2 linked regions of the Pedosphaera parvula Ellin514 genome follow. The protein of the gene in region 2 interacts with the protein of the main gene of each other region in a pairwise test. Links are inferred from orthologs where the notes say so. Each region holds a gene or a part of one and is shown on either strand. Other genes may lie near its edges. The genes, in order: dnaX and CFLAV_RS25410.

The links.
Region 1: the proteins of CFLAV_RS25410 (region 2) and dnaX interact in binary tests that used the Escherichia coli proteins (3 or more experiments, as listed by UniProt). The link is inferred for Pedosphaera parvula Ellin514 from one-to-one orthologs.

What each region holds. Positions count from the first base shown.
Region 1 is NZ_ABOX02000040.1:62,224-67,269, reverse strand. What follows is about bases 1,330-4,231. They hold dnaX (DNA polymerase III subunit gamma/tau), read right to left. Parts: upstream 3,745-4,231; coding sequence 1,915-3,744; downstream 1,330-1,914. Other genes in these bases: CFLAV_RS23580 (hypothetical protein), read right to left, coding at 4,016-4,231; CFLAV_RS23595 (YbaB/EbfC family nucleoid-associated protein), read right to left, coding at 1,497-1,808; recR (recombination mediator RecR), read right to left, coding at 1,330-1,441. Also shown: CFLAV_RS23605 (HAD family hydrolase), read right to left, coding at 204-815; more of recR, read right to left, coding at 839-1,329; more of CFLAV_RS23580, read right to left, coding at 4,232-4,639. UniProt on the Escherichia coli protein: Part of the beta sliding clamp loading complex, which hydrolyzes ATP to load the beta clamp onto primed DNA to form the DNA replication pre-initiation complex.
Region 2 is NZ_ABOX02000047.1:33,703-46,032, forward strand. The notes cover bases 4,899-9,089. They hold CFLAV_RS25410 (DNA polymerase III subunit alpha), read right to left. Parts: upstream 8,774-9,089; coding sequence 5,099-8,773; downstream 4,899-5,098. Other genes in these bases: CFLAV_RS25405 (glycosyltransferase family 39 protein), read left to right, coding at 4,899-5,054; CFLAV_RS25415 (GrpB family protein), read right to left, coding at 8,920-9,089. Outside these bases: CFLAV_RS25390 (Gfo/Idh/MocA family protein), read left to right, coding at 1-1,098; CFLAV_RS36230 (hypothetical protein), read left to right, coding at 1,124-1,513; CFLAV_RS25395 (MFS transporter), read left to right, coding at 1,506-2,771; CFLAV_RS25400 (hypothetical protein), read right to left, coding at 2,849-3,325; more of CFLAV_RS25405, read left to right, coding at 3,420-4,898; more of CFLAV_RS25415, read right to left, coding at 9,090-9,486; CFLAV_RS25420 (SDR family oxidoreductase), read right to left, coding at 9,509-10,450; CFLAV_RS25425 (DegT/DnrJ/EryC1/StrS family aminotransferase), read right to left, coding at 10,447-11,556; CFLAV_RS25430 (ABC transporter ATP-binding protein), read left to right, coding at 11,755-12,330. UniProt on the Escherichia coli protein: DNA polymerase III is a complex, multichain enzyme responsible for most of the replicative synthesis in bacteria. This DNA polymerase also exhibits 3' to 5' exonuclease activity. The alpha chain is the DNA polymerase catalytic subunit.

The sequences.
Region 1 (5,046 bases), on a different replicon or contig from region 2:
CCGCATTGCGGGTGAACATCGACTTGCTCAGCGTTATCATATGGAAAGTGTGCTGATGACTTTGTCGGAGCGATTCCAAACCACACGTCGCGCTCTGAATGATATGTCTGACCGATTGCTCTCCATTGGCGACCCGGATTATCCGTTGCAGAATCTTTTTGGTCCCGACAAAAGCAATCCTCAATCCTGAGTCTCGCTAATGCCTAGTTGACCAACCCAATGGTTCTCAATGCGTCCCAGGTTTTCTCGGGAGATTCCTGGAGCACTACCTGCCAGCCCCGCGCAGCACCCGCCGTGACGTTTTCCGCACGGTCATCCAAATAAAGAATCTCCGAATTACGACGCTTCGTTTCCCGCTCCACGACTTCATATAACCCTGCCTGCGGTTTCATGACGCCATGCTGGTAAGAGAGAATGTAGCCGTCGAAATTGGCGAAAAACGGGTAACTCTTCCGAATGTGAGCCACAGCAATCTCGTTTGTATTCGAGAATATAAACGTGGGAATGCCTTTCGTTCTTAGTGAACGGTGCAACTCAATCATCCGTGGAATGGGCTCGAAGATATCCGCAAAAATCCTGCTAAACTCCTCCAGATCACCGCAGAATCCCGTCTCCTTCGAAACTGATTGAAAGAACTCCTGCTTGGTCATGAGGCCCGTCTCATATCGAAAGAGCAGGGGAGAGTGATCGATGAACTTCTGGACTTCTGCGGCGCTGATTGTGCCGCGGGCAGCGAGTTTCCGGGCCACAATTCCATAATCAAAGTCAACCAACACCTTTCCCAAATCGAAGACAACAACTTCTGGCAGATTCATGAATCGTAAAGTTTGGAGAAAACTTATTCCATCTCGCGACGCCCGGCGAGAGCATGCGTAAGAGTCAACTCATCGGCGAATTCCAATCCACTTCCAGCTGGCAATCCGTGCGCAATCCGGCTGATTCTCAATCCTGGACGCGCCAGTTTCTTGGCCAGATAATTACTGGTGGCATCGCCTTCAACGTCCGTTCCCAAGGCGACAACAATCTCCTTAATCGGCTCTTGTGATAGCCGGGATTCCAATTCGCTTATTCTGAGATCTTCCGGCCCCACACCGTTCAAGGGAGAAATCTTGCCGCCTAAAACATGATATCGGCCATGGAACGTGCCAGATTTTTCGATTGAAATAATGTCTGTTGGCCTTTCCACCAAACAGATCAAACCGCCATCTCGGCGCTCATCACTACAAATGGAGCAGGGTGTCTGCTCCGTCAGCGACCCGCAGATGGGGCAGGTTTGGATCCGTTCACGCGCCTCGACTAGAATCTGGGCCAACTGCTTCACCTCGCTCACATCACTCTGAACCAGATGCAAAGCCAGCCGCTCGGCTGAGCGCGGACCGATCCCCGGCAATCTGCTCAGGATACCGGTCAACGTCGTGATAGGTTCAGGTAATGAAGCCATGCAAAAATAAAATAACCGGAGCCAGTCACTCGCACTCCAGAAACAGTTGATTCTCTTAGGTCAAACCGGGCAGATTGAAACCGGAGGTGACCTTGCCCATTTCCTTGTTGGAAATATCCTTGGCCTGGGCCAGCGCCTGGTTGGTCGCAGTCAGAATCATGTCCTCGACCAATTGCGCATCCGCGGGATTCAAAGCCTGTGGATCCACTTTGATCGAAGCCAGGGTCCCATCACATCTCGCAACCACTTTTACGGCTCCGCCTCCGCTCGTCGCCTCGACTGTGCGGGCGGCCAATTGGGCTTGAATTTCTTCCATCTGCTGCTGCATACGCGCAGCCTGTTTCATTAGTTTGCCAATGCTCGACATATTAAATCTTTTTGTTCAATGCGTTTGTTATGATTATTTCAGTTACGCCATTTTCATCAGGATGCAAGCGCCTTTTGGTCGGAATCGGCTCCTCCTTCCTCATGGCCTAGGCCCGGACCTCAACGATCGTCCCTTTAAATACTTCCAAAGCTTTCTTGATCAACGGGTCATTCTTGAAATCTTCCTTGTTAAACACCATCGGAGCAGGTCTTTCCCTGGCTGCCTGGGGAGCCGCCGGTGCTCCCACAGGAGTCTTGTTCGCCGGTTTTGCTGATACGGATGCAGCCTGTGCAGGGGCATTTGCCGGTTGAGGAACTGCCTCAGCGGGATGCAAAGCCCAGCCAGTCGGACGCTCGGCTTTTACAAACTTGATCTGCATCCCATGATAACCCAGCTCACCCAACTTTGTCTGCAACAACGCATGATTCTTCGCGTTATCCACAAACCCGATGTGGTCCGCAAATTCAGGATCAAAACCGATTGTGAACAACGTCTTCGACATCGAAACCGGATGCGCCTCCAGGAAATAACTCTTCGCAAATGGGCTCGCCTTTCCCACTGCCTCCACCAGGTTGCCCCAAAGTTGATCGAGATTCCCATCGCCCGCTGGCATCCTCGTCGATGCCGTTCCAAGTGCCGTTTCTGCCAACCTTGCTGGCGCAGATGGCGCAACCGGTTGCACCGGCTCCGTAACAACCTGTGGGCGCGCCGTTGCGGATGCCTGAGCCACTACCGGAGCCGCCGTCAAAACCCTTACCGGCGTCGCAGCCTGAACCGGCGCATTCGCTCCGCCGCCGCCATTCCTCAATTGTTGCAACTGCTGCAACACATTATCAATGCTCACCGCATTCCGCGCTTCAATCGCCTTCAGCAATGCCACCTCAACCAAAATCTTCTTCGACGACGCATCGCGCAACCGCATCTCGCAGTCACTCAACACTTCCATGATTCGCGTCAATGCATCCGTGCTCGATCCCGCACCTTGCTCCGAAAGCGACGCAGCTTCCGCTTCACTCACCTCCAACAGCCCGAGATCGCCCTTTGAAACCTGGAAGATCAACAAATTCCGGAAATGATTCAGCAAGTCCGAAACCAGCCGCCCCAAATCCTTTCCGTTCTTCGACAAATCATTCAGCTCGCGCAAGGCCACATCCGCCTGACCCGCTAGAATCGACTTCGACAACCCCAAAATCTGTCCGCGCGCCGTCAACCCGAACATCGACAGCACATCCGCTTCTTCAATCTTATCTCCGCAAAAGCTGATCAACTGATCCAGCGTCGACTCCGCGTCGCGCATACCGCCTTCAGCCCCGCGCGCAATCGCATCCAACGCCCCCGAGTCAATCTTCACCTTCTCCAGTTTCGAAATATGCGCCAAATGCTTCGTGATCAACGCCGATGGAATCCGCCGCAAATCGAACCGCTGACACCGCGACAAAATCGTCGGCAAAACCTTCTCCGGCTCCGTCGTCGCAAACATGAACTTCACATGCGCCGGCGGTTCTTCCAACGTCTTTAACAGCGCGTTGAAAGCCTCCTTCGTCAACATGTGCACTTCGTCAATAATGTAAATCTTGAACTTCGACGTCGCCGGTGCGTATTTGACCGTATCTCTCAGTTCCCGAATTTCCTCAATGCCACGATTACTCGCGCCGTCGATTTCCAACACATCCAGCGACCGCCCCTCCGTAATCTCCTGGCAACGCGGATCATCATCCGGAAAATCCACCTTCGGACCGCCCGTGCAATTCAGGCACTTCGCAAAAATGCGCGCGATCGTTGTCTTTCCCGTCCCTCGCGGCCCCACGAACAAATAAGCATGCGCAATCCGGTTCGACGCGATCGCATTGCTCAGCGTCTGCGAGACATGCTCCTGCCCAACCACATCCGAGAACCGTTGCGGCCGATATTTGCGAGCTATGACTTGATAGGACATACGTTCAGAACCATTGTAACCTATTGTGCAAAATGCGGAACCCGGTGGATTTCCGCTCCAGTCCGCATTCCGCACTCCACGTTCCAAAATAAATTAAATGCCAGGGTGACCACGGCGGATGCAGAGCAAACTACCGTTGCTGCATTCCTGCCCTGGCGGGATTTGTAAGTCCACATTCCATGGGCCCTGGCAGCAAACAACTTGCCCCAACCCGCGCACTTCATCAAGGAGAATTCCTGTCGCATCATCCATTTCTTTAACCCTTTGTAGTTCATTGCCAAACCTTTCCAAAAGCCAAAGTTCCATTGTGCTCTTTGATTGCAGTCCAATAAACCTTTCGAAACGCCATCAACTGCCAGTAACTGCCGTTGACTGCCACTTCCCACTTCCTTTCCTTCAAAAAATCCTTTTGCCCAACGCCCCCTGCCTGAATGCCAATCCGATAATTTGATAATCTGAAAATCTGATAATTGTTTAACCTTCCGATACCTTCCGATACCTTCCGATACCTTCCGATACCTTCCGATACCTTCCGATACCTTCCGATACCTTCCGATACCTTCCGATACCTTCCGATACCTTCCGATACCTTCCGATACCTTCCGATACCTTCCGATACCTTCCGATACCTTCCGATTTTCAACTCGCAATTCCCCGTGACCCTCCGAACTCTGGCCCACATATGAATTAAAAACTCACCTCCGACGCCTGACGCCTGGCAAGAAGTCCTTTCCAAAATGGCATTATCGGTCGAAAACTGCCGTTGACTGGCACACTCGGTTCCATTCCCGGCGGAAAGCAGAATCTTCCTCTTTCGCGTAGTTGGCTTATCGCCCGTCCGAAAGGACTTTCGCGATTCCAAAGTCTTTTCATTCATTCCGTCCTCCAAATTCATAATTTTTAACACGAGTTAGCCCGAGATAACCCGAGATAGCGCGACTTAAGGCGACTTAACCCGACCTCCCAGCCACTCATCCACAAGAACTCCAGCAATAGACCGCCGGTTCCAATCTGATAATTTGATAATATGAAAATTTGATAATTCACAACCCACTCCTTTATCCTCATCATGGCTCTTTCCATATGATGACTCAAATGTATGGTAATAGCCAAAACCCCGTCAACAGAAAAAGACCATACGCATGAAGGTATAAGGTGGCCTTTTTTTGCCGGAATTGCACCATGCCTTCCCTAAGCATCGCTTATCCTCGGCCATATGCCATCCGCGGCCCCACAATCCCGTCGCGTCCATCCGGGCAGAAAGTCCCGCGTTCACGCGGTGCCTTTAACCGTTGAATATCT
Region 2 (12,330 bases):
AAAATCAACGTGGCCATCGTCGGCCTCGGTTTCGGAGCGGAGTTCATTCCCATTTATCAACGCCACCCCAACGCCAACATGTACGCCATCTGCCAGCGTACGCAGGAAAAACTGGATCAGGTTGGCAATCAGTACGGGATCGAAAAGCGTTACACCAGTTTCGAAGATTTGCTCAAGGACCCGAATGTCGATATGGTCCACATCAATTCTCCGATCCACATGCATGCCCCTCAGAGCATCGCAGCTTTGAAGGCGGGCAAGCATGTCGCCTGCACCGTTCCGGCAGCCACCAGCATCGAGGAATGCAAGCAGATCGTCAAAGCCGCCCAAAAGGCGAAGAAGAATTACATGATGATGGAAACCGTCGTCTATTCGCGCGAATTCCTGTTCGTCCGCGAATTGCGCGACACCGGCAGGCTTGGCCGCATCCAGTTCATGCGCGGTTCCCATCTCCAAAACATGCAAGGCTGGCCCGGTTACTGGGAAGGTTTGCCCCCGATGCACTACGCCACACATTGCATCAGTCCGTGTCTCGCTATCGTTAAAGGAGAGGCAGATTACGTCTCTTGCATCGGTTCTGGCCGGATTTCTGAGAATTTAATCGCCAAATACGGATCCCCGTTCTCCTTTGAATCCGCTCATTTCAAGATCCGCAACCAGGATGTCGGCTTCGAAGTCACCCGCTACCTGTTTGATGCCGCCCGTCAGTACACCGAGAGCTTTGACGTCTATGGCTCGGACACCTCCTTTGAATGGCAATTGATCGAAGGCGAAGAACCTGTTCTCCATCTCGGCGGTGAAAAAGTGGAAAAGGTGAAGGTGCCTGATTACGCGCACCTCTTGCCGGAACCGATCCGCCGCTTTACGACCAAAGGAGTTTATGACGATGAACACGCTCACCTTTCCTTCATCCAAGGTGGCGGCCACGGAGGCTCGCATCCGCACTTGGCCAATGAATTTCTCATGAGCATCGTTGAAGGCAGGGCATCTTTCCCCGATGTCTATCAGTCCGTGAACTGGACCTGTGCAGGAATTTGCGCGCATGAATCGGCCATGCGCGGGGGTGAAATCGTAAAGTTGCCGGACTTCCGCAGTTAAAAGAACACAAACAGAACTAACGTATATGGATAAAGCAAACGGCATCGCGCCCAACGCAAAACGTCTTCTCTTTGCCGGGTTTATGGCCATTTTGGCTGCTGGCATTGGGTTTGGCATTCGCGGGGGCATCTTCGGCGATTGGGTGAAGGCATTTAATTTCACCGGATTGCAAATCGGCCTGATCGGAGGAGCAGGCTTCACCGGATTCTGCTTCGGCATCATTATCGGAGGCATCATCGTCGATAAAATCGGTTATGGAAAACTCGTGGCTGCAGCCTTCGCGTTCCATGTCGTCTCCGCGCTCGTGACCCTTCGGTGCCAGCAACGGCATGGCCCCCCAAACGGCGTTCGTCTATCTCTGGACAGGCACGTTTTTATTCGCGATCGCGAACGGCACATTGGAAGCCGTGGCTAATCCACTTGTTGCCACCTTGTTTCCAAATAATCGAACCCATTATCTCAACATTCTGCATGCCTCCTGGCCGGCGGGCATGGTGCTTGGCGGCTTCGTCCACACTGCGCTTGGCAGTCAAAGCTGGAAGTTGCAGTTAGGCTGCTTCCTGATTCCTGCAGCCATCTATGGAGTTCTTTTCCTCGGTCAGAAGTTTCCAAAATCGGAAGCCTCGGCCAAGGGTCTTAAATTGGGCGAAATGCTCCGTGATGTCGGCATTTTGGGTGCCGCCGTGGTCGGTTTGTTTATTTTCCTCTTCTTCAAAGATGGTCTTGGACCGCTTCTGGCTGGTTTCACCGGCAACGAAACTTTCTTCGGCGGCCAAACCTGGTTCTATATTTCAGCTGCGGTTGGCGGCGCAATCCTCCTAATGTTCGGTGGAGCGAGTCGCTGGACATTGGGTGCTCCATTATTGTTTGTGCTCTTCATCACACATGTTCTGGTTGGCGCGGTCGAGTTGGGAACAGATGGCTGGATTCAAAATATTGAAGACGCGATTCTCGCTCCGGGCGATGGCACCAAACTGTTCATCTTCACCTCAGCGCTCATGTTCGGCCTCCGATTCTGTGGACATTTTATCGAGCACAAGCTCGGTCTAAAACCAGTTGGTATTTTGGTTGTTTGCGCCATCCTTGCCTGCATTGGCTTGAACATGGTCAGCAATGTCACCAGCTTCGCTGGAGCCCTGCTGGCTCTCACAGTCTATGCTCTCGGCAAGACTTTCTTCTGGCCTACGATGCTCGCAGTCACTTCAGATCGATTCCCGCGTTGCGGCGCAGTCGCGATTTCGATCATGGGTGGCTTGGGCATGATGTCAGCAGGTTTGGTGGGTTCTCCAGGGCTCGGTTATGCCAAGGACCGTTTCTCCGGTGAAACGCTGCAACATGCAAATCCTGCCATTTATGCCGAATACAAGGCTCCCACCCCCAGCAAGTGGCTTATCTTTAGTGAAGTTCACGGCATTGATGGCCAAAAGTTGGAAGCAGTTAATGCTATACCGGCTGACAAACGTACCCCCGATCAACAGACGGTGGTGAGCGCCTACATCTCGGGTAACCGGGAAACCTTGAAGGTGGACTCTATTATACCCGCGACCATGGCAGGCATTTATCTGCTGCTGCTGATCTATTTCAAAACCCAAGGCGGTTATAAGGTCGTTCACATTGCCAGTGAAGGGGACTCCGCGAAAGATGCTCCACGTAAGGAACCTCAAACTGCATAAGCAGCCGGATCACTGATTCTGATGGGCGGCCAGCAATGGCCGCCCTTTTTTATTTCCCTGAAATATCAGTGCTCAACTCAGGATTGATAAAACCGTTGCGATTCCGTCTGGAATATCTTGTTGCCACTGAGTGCCGCTGCTATCGAGACACCCTGGTTTAGGCAAATTTGAATCGCACGATCATCGTAGAATCGGATCAATCTGAAATCCTTCTGATTCGTAACCTCCATGTGCCCCAAACCATGCTTCACCGCCCAGGCTTGGATGATTGGAATATTGGCAGCTTCACACGCACGCGCTGAAAATATCTTCACCGTCACGCCTGCTGCCTTCAGGCTATGGATCATCTCAATCATGGCCATCACCGGTTCGCCAATAGGATAAGGCGGCTCGAAATGTCCCGGATTATCGGTGCGTGACAACGTGCCATCCAGGTCCACGCCCACCCAGTCTTCGTTCGGCACAAAGGTTGGCTGGTCATTAACATCAAATTCCACCCAGACTCCCTGGCGGCCGTTGGGTCCTGGTCCGCTCTTAATTTTTAAAGGTCCCATAATTGTTTGCGCAAGAAATTCATTCCACTGGTTTGGCGTGCAAAGGGATTTCGTTATTGACGCATCTCTGGAGAGAACTGAATCATAATCCGCGTTGATTGACACTGTAAAAACGAAATCCGTGAAGGTGCCTGCCTCGCGTTCTTTATCACCCTTGTGGATCTATGGACTGTTGATTCTGATATTGCTGGTTACAGCAGCCATTCGTTTCCGCTTGCGCGAACTGCCCTTGGAACGGGATGAAGGGGAATACGCCTACGCCGGGCAACTCATGCTCCAGGGCATTCCACCCTATCAACTCGCCTACAACATGAAGTTTCCGGGAACCTACGCTGCCTATGCTCTGCTTATGGCCCTGTTCGGGCAGACCCCAACCGGGATCCATCTCGGACTTTTGATTGTTAATGCTGGAGCCATTTTGCTGGTTTATTTTTTAACCGCACGGCTATCGGATAAAAGAGCGGGACTCATTGCAGCAGCCCTTTATGCCTATCTTTCACTCAGCGCGGAAGTCCTGGGTCCAGTGGCTCACGCGACTCATTTTGTCATTCTCCCTGCACTGGGAGGTTTGCTGCTGCTCCTGCATGGCATTAATCGCCGATCCAGTCTGAGCCTCTTTGCGAGCGGAGTGCTACTGGGGTTTTCCGTGCTCATGAAACAACACGGTGCATTTTTTATTTTGTTTGCGGGAAGTTACTTGATCTATCGCAACGCACGTCCACTCAAATTGAGGCAGCTTGGCGTGCAGGCAACAATGCTTGCTCTGGGAATAGCCACTCCACTGGCACTTACGGTGCTTCTGCTTTGGAAAGCGGGCGTTCTGGACAAATTCTGGTTTTGGACGATCAAATATGCGCGCGAGTATGCGACTGAATACCCCGGGAATTTGGAGGTGTTTAAGAACCTGGCGGGCAGCACTCCTCACGTGCTATACCCACTGGCATGGGCTGCAGTGCTGGGTCTGGTGATTCTTTGGCGCAAAGCGGATCGCACGGTGGCGATATTCTCCACCGGATTTTTTGTTTGTTCTGTCCTCACGATTTTTCCAAATTTCAATTTCCGCCCCCATTACTATGTTCTTTTATTACCGGCAGTCGCCATGCTGACCGGGGTATTGGTCATCTCCGCCCGGGAATATCTCCTGCGCGCGCAGAGCAGAATTCCCGCTGCCCTGCCAGTCGCTCTGCTTTTAATTTTCCTCGCCGGACGCCTTTTCCATGAACGCGCGCTCTTCTTTCAATCCTCACCTGCTCAAGCCTGCCGATTGCTTTATCCACGCAGCGCCTTTCCGGAATCCGTACAGATCGCCCAGTATTTGAAAGCCCATTCCCCCGACAATGCGCGCATTGCAGTCCTGGGTTCGGAACCGCAAATTTATTTCTATTCACAGCGACACTCCGCCACGGGATACATCTATACCTACGCCCTGATGGAACTACAGCCCTATGCTTTGCAAATGCAGCGGGAACTGATCAGTGAAATCGAAACCACCCAACCGGATTATATAGTGTCCGTGGAGGACGGAGATTCCTGGATCGTGCGCCAGACCTCCGAGCCGCTCATCTTCAACTGGTCAGCAAAGTATTTGCAAACCCATTACAATAAAGTCGGCCTCCTTGAGATTCTTCCGGATGGCCAATCCAGTTTGCGTTGGGGTGATGACATCAAAACCAGCCGGAAGGTCATGGATGTTTACCTGAACATATTTAAGCGAAAAGATTCGAACTAACCGCGCCCTCGTGTCCGACACAAAACATCAGCCAAGCTAAGAAATTATTCGTCGCCGTTATCCGAACCGCCCTTCTTCTCCCAGCGACGCTGAGTGCGTTCAGGCAGGGAAGTATCCACTTTTACAAAATAGGTTTGATCGCCGAATTGCTCAGCAGCCGCTTTTTCGAGTTTCAACGAAGGCGTCACAGAATACTTCTCATGCGTCTCGATATAAACGTATTCGCCGGTTGCCTGACGGAAACGCAAAAATAACGGGCATCGTCCCGGATGCGCCGTGGCCAGTTCGAAGAGTGATTGAATCTTATTCTCATCCAGATGGGCGGCATCGAGGCGGAAAAATACCTGCTTGGTGTATTTCCTTGGCGCATCTTCCAGCAACATGATTTCCTGTGGAAAAATTTTCGGCTTATCTTCTCCCGCACTCACTTCGCCGATCACGAGCAGCGCATTGTTCACCACAAACAGGTGTCGATACTTGTCGTAATTCTCGTTCATGCAAAGGAGTTGAACCGTGCCGTCCAAATCCTCCAGCGTCACCATGGCATAAGGCTTGTTGCTCTTTTTGGAAACCCCTTGCTGCACCACCGACACCAAACCACCGATGCGGGTCAGTGCCCGATTCTCCAACTTGGGCAGTTCGGCGATCTTCGTCAGCGCATACTTTTCGAGTAGTGGAACATAGGGATTGATCGGATGACCGGTGACATAGAATCCAAGCAGTTCCTTCTCCGCCTGCAACAACTCGTGCTCGGGCCATTCAGGCAGCTTGGCGACCACTTCCGGCTTGTCCTCCCGGTTTTCTTCCAGCATGTCGAACATGGAACTCTGCCCACGTTGACGATCTTGAATGATGCCTGCGGCACGGGTCAACGCCTTGTCGATATGCGCGTACATGGTCGACCGGGTTTCCTTAAATGCATCGCACGCACCGGACTTGATTAGCGCTTCCAGCACCTTGCGATTGACGGTGCGAATATCCACGCGCTGGCACATATCTCCCAGCGAAGTAAATTCCCCACCCGCTTTGCGCGCATCCAGAATGCTTTGCACCGCAATTTCACCAACGCCTTTGATCGCCGCCAAACCGAACCGAATCACCTCGCCATTCCGCGCCGGCGCGAACGCCACCTGGCTTTCGTTGACATCGGGCGGCAGCACTTCAATACCCATCGAACGCGCTTCCGCGATGAACTCAGTCAACTTGCTCGTGTCCGCCATGTCGTTCGTCATCATGGCGCTGAGGAATTCCACCGGGTAATTCGCCTTCAGATAAGCGGTCTGATAGGCCACGATGGCATAAGCAGCGGCGTGCGATTTGTTGAAACCGTAACCGGCAAATTTTTCAAGCAAATCGAAGATCTGGTTTGCCTTGGCCGCCGGAATTTTATTAATGCTGGCGGCACCTTTCACGAAGGTCTCGCGCTGCTTCTGCATTTCCTCGACCTTTTTCTTGCCCATCGCGCGACGCAGCAAATCGGCGCCGCCGAGCGTGTAACCGGCGAGATACTGAGCCGCCTGCATCACCTGCTCCTGGTAAACCATGATCCCGTACGTCTCACTGCAAATTTTTTCGAGCAGCGGATGCTCATATTCAATCTTCACCTCGCCATGACGGCGCTTGATGAATTCCGGAATCAGGTCCATCGGACCGGGGCGATAAAGCGCCACCAACGCCGTGATGTGCTCGACCGAACCAATCTGGAACTTGCGACACAAATCGCGCATGCCACCAGATTCCAACTGGAACACACCCAACGTCCGCGCGTTGTTCAGCAGGTCGTAAGTCTTCTTGTCATCGAGCGGCAGGTTGTCGATGGGAACATCAACGCCCTTGGTCGCTTTGATCATCTCGCAGGTATTGCGAATGACCGTCAGCGTCTTCAACCCGAGAAAGTCCATCTTCAGCAGGCCGAGTTCGCCCACTGGATTCATCGCGTACTGCGTGACCAATGTACCCTCTTCGTCCTGCTTCAGCGGCAGCAGGTTCACCAATGGCTGGTCGCCGATGACCACGCCGGCCGCATGCACGGAAGAATTGCGCGTGATGTCTTCCAGGGCAAAAGCCGTATCAATCAATTCGCGCGTCACCTCTTCAGTATCGTAAGCGGCCTTGAGATCCGGCGATTGCTTCAACGCCTTGTGCAAGTCCATCTTCAGTTCGTTGGGAATCATCTTGGCGAGACGATCGCAATCGCCATAGCCAAGTCCCATCACACGACCCACGTCACGCAGCACCGACTTCGCGCCCATCGTGCCGAACGTCACGATTTGCGCCACGGACGAATTACCATACTTCTTACGCACGTACTCGATCACGTCCGCACGGCGGTCATCAGCAAAATCGATGTCGATGTCAGGCGGATTAACACGTTCAGGATTGAGGAATCGTTCGAAGAGCAGTGCATAGCGGATCGGATCGACGTTCGCGATTTCCAACAAATAGGTGACGAGCGAACCGGCAGCGGAACCACGAGCCACGCAGGAAATACCTTGTTCACGTCCGTACCGCACGAAATCACCGACAATCAAAAAGTAACTGATGAACCCGGTCTTCTCGATGACCTTCAATTCCATCTGCAAACGATCAATCACTGCCTTCACCGCTTCCTTGACCGCAGGATCTTCCAGATTGGTTATGGGTTCGTCCACATGATGGCCGTTTCCATTACCTTGAACTTTAGCGTCAGGACTTTGGACTTTATAGGTCGGCAGGCGACGCGCATCGTCAATGCCTTCCACGATGAATTCCTGGCCTTCCGCCCGCACATGCATTGTGTAACGGCGATGCAAACCTTCAGCCAGCAGCTTGCGTAAATATCCCTCGCGAGTATAAGCCTCGGGTGGATCGAACACGGGATAATGCAACTTGCCAAATTCAACTTCCAGGTTGCACTTCTCAGCCACTTCGAGCGTGTTTTGCACTGCCTCGGGGATCTCGGCAAAACGCGCCTTCATTTCCTCGGCGGAGCGCAGATAGAACTGCTCCTCCACATATTTCATGCGCTTGGTGTCAGCCAACTGGGTTTGCGTGCCGATACAAATCAAACAGTCGTGCGCATGCGAATGCCCTTTTTCGATGTAATGAACATCGTTGGAAGCGACGAGCTTCAGCCCAAATTCCTTGGCCCATGGAATCAGATGTTTATTGACCTTCGCCTGTTCGGGGATGCCGTGGTTTTGCAGTTCGAGATAAAAGTTTTCCGCCCCAAGTGTTTGCTTGAACCAATCAATGCCATCACGCGCCTTCTGAAGATTGTCCTTCATGATGGCTTCCGGAATTTCACTCGCCAAACAACCGGACAACGCAATCAAGCCTTCCTTGTTCGCGGCGAGGATTTCCTTATCAATACGCGGCTTGTAGTAATAACCTTCGAGATGCGCGGCGGTGACCAACTTGATCAGGTTCTTGTAACCGATCTCATCCTTCGCCAGCAGAACCAGGTGGTTATAAACATCGCGACCACCGTTGGCGCTTTTCTTTTCAGTGCGACTATGGGGAGCGACATAAACTTCGCAACCGATGATCGGCTTGATGCCCTTGTCACGCGCGGCTTTGTAGAAATCGATGGCACCAAAGAGAACCCCGTGATCGGTGATGGCCAGGGAAGGAAATTTCAACTCATGCGCCTTGTCCATCAACCGGTCAAGCCGGCAGGCACCATCGAGCAGCGAATACTCGGTGTGCAGATGTAAATGGACAAAGTCAGCGTGCGACATGTGCTTAGTTTAATGTCCGTGGTCAGTGTCGCGCAAGACTTGGCGGGGAAAAGATATTCGCATTTTAAACGGCTGATTGTGAGTAACTAATCGAGTGATTTAAGAAGAGTGATAAAGTCACTGCAAAGTTGGCCGCAGCAGGATACTTATTTCCTGGCAGGAGCCTTATTAACAGCCCGGATTACATCAAGTTCTTCGGTTTGAAAGCCATCATCTGGAAGCAAACTTAAAATGAAAGATGTTTTGCCTTCCACGTAGTCGTCTATCGAATCGGCAAACTTAAGGGCGAGACTCTTTTTGGGTTCTCCGTATTGAGAACGGGCCTTTGCATCCTGTCGCAAACGATCACGCAGCAGGAGATGGTTCTTGAGGGCGGTACAACCTTGCAAACACACATATAAATTATGTTTGATGGCGCCCTCGGGAGCACGGAAGGCGTCCCGTCCCTCAATTCCCAGGGAGCCACGATGCTCATAGCCTAGCTTCCGAAGTCGCTCGATAACTGGAGCCAGTTGTTGATGGGATGAAATGACGATGTCGATATCAATGATAGGCTTCGCAGGTAACCCCACCACCGACGTGCTCCCGACATGCTCAATGGACAACGCGACATCAGAGACCGCACCCCAAATTCTCCTCTTTAATTCCTCAAAATGATTGGCCCATTCCGGATTGTAGTCCTCAACAATAATTTTCTGGGATGCATTGGACATAAATCAGAGTCAGCAGTGAAAATCATTGCTGGCGATAAAACTCCAGCGTCCGTTTCAGCCCTGCCTGCCAGTTCACTTTTGGCTCGTATCCAAGCGCCTGCTTTGCCGCTGAAATATCGGCTTGCGAGTGCTTCACATCGCCTAAACGGGCGGGCTCAAATCGCGGTTTCAAGGACTGGCCAGTGAGTTGGTTCAGTTCGCGAAATAGTTGCAAAAGGGAGATGCTCTGACCAGCCGCGATATTGAAAACCTTGCCGATAACCTTGTCGGACGGAGCCTCGGCGGCAGCGAGATTGGCCTGAATCACGTTTTCGATATAGGTGAAATCGCGGGATTGCAATCCGTCACCATAGATGGTTGGTGGCTGGCCTTGCAGCATGGAGGTACAAAACTTCGCTATCACGCCGGAATACGGGGAATCGAATGCTTGTCGCGGCCCAAATACGTTAAAGTAGCGGAGACTCACCGTCGGCAGGTCATACAACTGGTGGAAAAGCTGGCAGTATTTTTCGGCAGCAAATTTCTGCAGGGCGTAAGGCGAGAGCGGGGCTGGCGGCATGGATTCATGCTTCGACGTCAGCGGGCTATCTCCGTAAATCGAGGAGGAAGAGGCAAACAGGAAACGTTTTACTCCTGCAGCCCGCGCCAAAATAAGCAGCCGCAACGTGCCATCGACATTGTGTTGGTGGGTTTCCAGCGGCTTGGCTACGGAAATTGGAACCGAAGTCATCGCCGCTTCATGAAAAACCCATTCGCAGCCCTGAATAAGATCTTTTACGAGCAGTTCGTCAGCGACATCGCCTTGGATACATTCCAGATCATCGCTGCTGCGCTTCCAATCCAGATTCGAAGTTTTGCCCGAGGATAGATTATCGAGCACCACCACCCTGGCACCGCGACGGCAGAGGGCTTCGGCTAAATGCGAGCCGATGAACCCTGCCCCGCCGGTAACCAAAACTTTCATTGGTTGAAGAATTGTTTGATGGTGGAAGCGACGCGTTGGATTTGCTCGTCGGTCAGCTCCGGATAAATCGGCAACACCAGGCACTCGCGCGCGGCTTGCTCGGCAATCGGGAAATCACCCGGTTTGTAGCCAAGCGAAGCGTAGCATTTCTGCAAATGAAGCGGGAGCGGATAATGCAGGGCGGACCCAATCTTATGCGCTTCCAAGTGCTTCTTGAGATCGTCGCGGCTCGGGTGGCGCACTGTGTAGAGATGATAAATGCTTTCGGCGTAAGGCCCTTCGGCAGGCAGACGCAACGGAGTGTCGGCCAACAGTTCATGATAACGCATGGCCACGTGGCGGCGCTCACGATTCCACTTTTCCAGATACTTGAGCTTCACGCCGAGGACGGCACCTTGAATGCCTTCCATGCGGTAATTATAGCCCACCTCATCGTGGTAATAGCGCACAGTCGATCCATGCTCGCGCAATGATTTTGCACGAGTCGCAAACGCATCGTTATTGGTGACCAACGCACCGCCTTCACCGCAGGCACCCACGTTCTTGGTGGGATAAAAGCTGAAACAGGAAATTTCGCCAAACGTGCCAATCTTTTTTCCCTTGTACTTGGCCCCATGAGCTTGGGCGGCATCTTCGACCAGCGCCAGGTTGTGTTTGCGGCAAATTTCGAGCAAGGGGTCGAGGTCGCATGGTTGACCGTAGAGATGAACCGGCAGGATGGCTTTGGTGCGGGGAGTGATCGCTTTTTCAACCAGTTTGGGATCAAGGTTGAAGGTTGTCTCATCAATATCCACATAAACCGGCGTGGCACCACAGTAAGAGATGGCCCAACTGGTTGCGACAAAAGTGTAAGGGGTGGTGATGACCTCGTCGCCCGGCTTCAAATTCAGGAGCAACATGGCCACATGGAGAGCGGAGGTGCCGCTATTGAAGCCCAAGGCATGTTTGGCATCACAATAGGCCGCGAAATCTTTTTCGAATTGGACGACATCGGGTCCAAGGCAAAAAGTGCAATTATCCAGAGCTTTAGCGATAACTGCGTCAATTTCCTTGCGTAACGGCCGCATTTGGGCCGCCAAATCCAGATATGGAATGGGTTGATCCATTATAAACTATATTACTTTCTGAAACACCCGCAGACTCACCAGCGAGAACCGCAAGGACGTTTCTTGCTTATGCAATTCCCCTTGGTAACATGGAACCTGCCTTTAAAGCAATCACGGCGGCGAAAAACGTCGTCCAAAGTGGCTGCAAAATAGTTGACACATGGCCCGAAGCCTCAACTATGTAAAAGGCAATATTTGATGAATAATCTGAAGAGCATTTTTAAGTTTGGTTGGCCTTATCTGCGCCGTTATAAGGGGCGCTTGATGGCAGGCATCCTGTTGGGGTTCCTGTTCGGCGCTTCCAATGCCAGCTTTATCTGGGCGACCAAGACTTTGTTTACGCGCCTGACGCCGCCGGCTGAGTCGACTGCGATGCCCGACAGTAAAAAAACCCCGGGAATTTTTTCTGAACAGGCAAAGCAAATCCAACAGACAGTTGAAACAGTCGTCGATCCCTGGCTGCCTAGGATTAATACCGAGCTGAAGTGGCGGCAAATTCTGGGCGGCTTGCTATTGCTGCCGATCCTGGTTTTCTTTCGCGGCAGCGTAGGTTATCTGAACAGTTATTGCATGGCCTGGGTCAGTGAACGGGTCATCAAAGATCTGCGCCTGGACTTGCTCCACAAGCTGAACTCACTTTCGATGGATTTCTTCAACAAATCCACCCTCGGCGATTTAATGGGAAGGGTAAATGGCGATACCCAGGCGCTTTATCGCTGCATGAGTTTGGGCTTTTCCGATCTGATCAAGGAACCGATAACAGTTGTCGGGGTG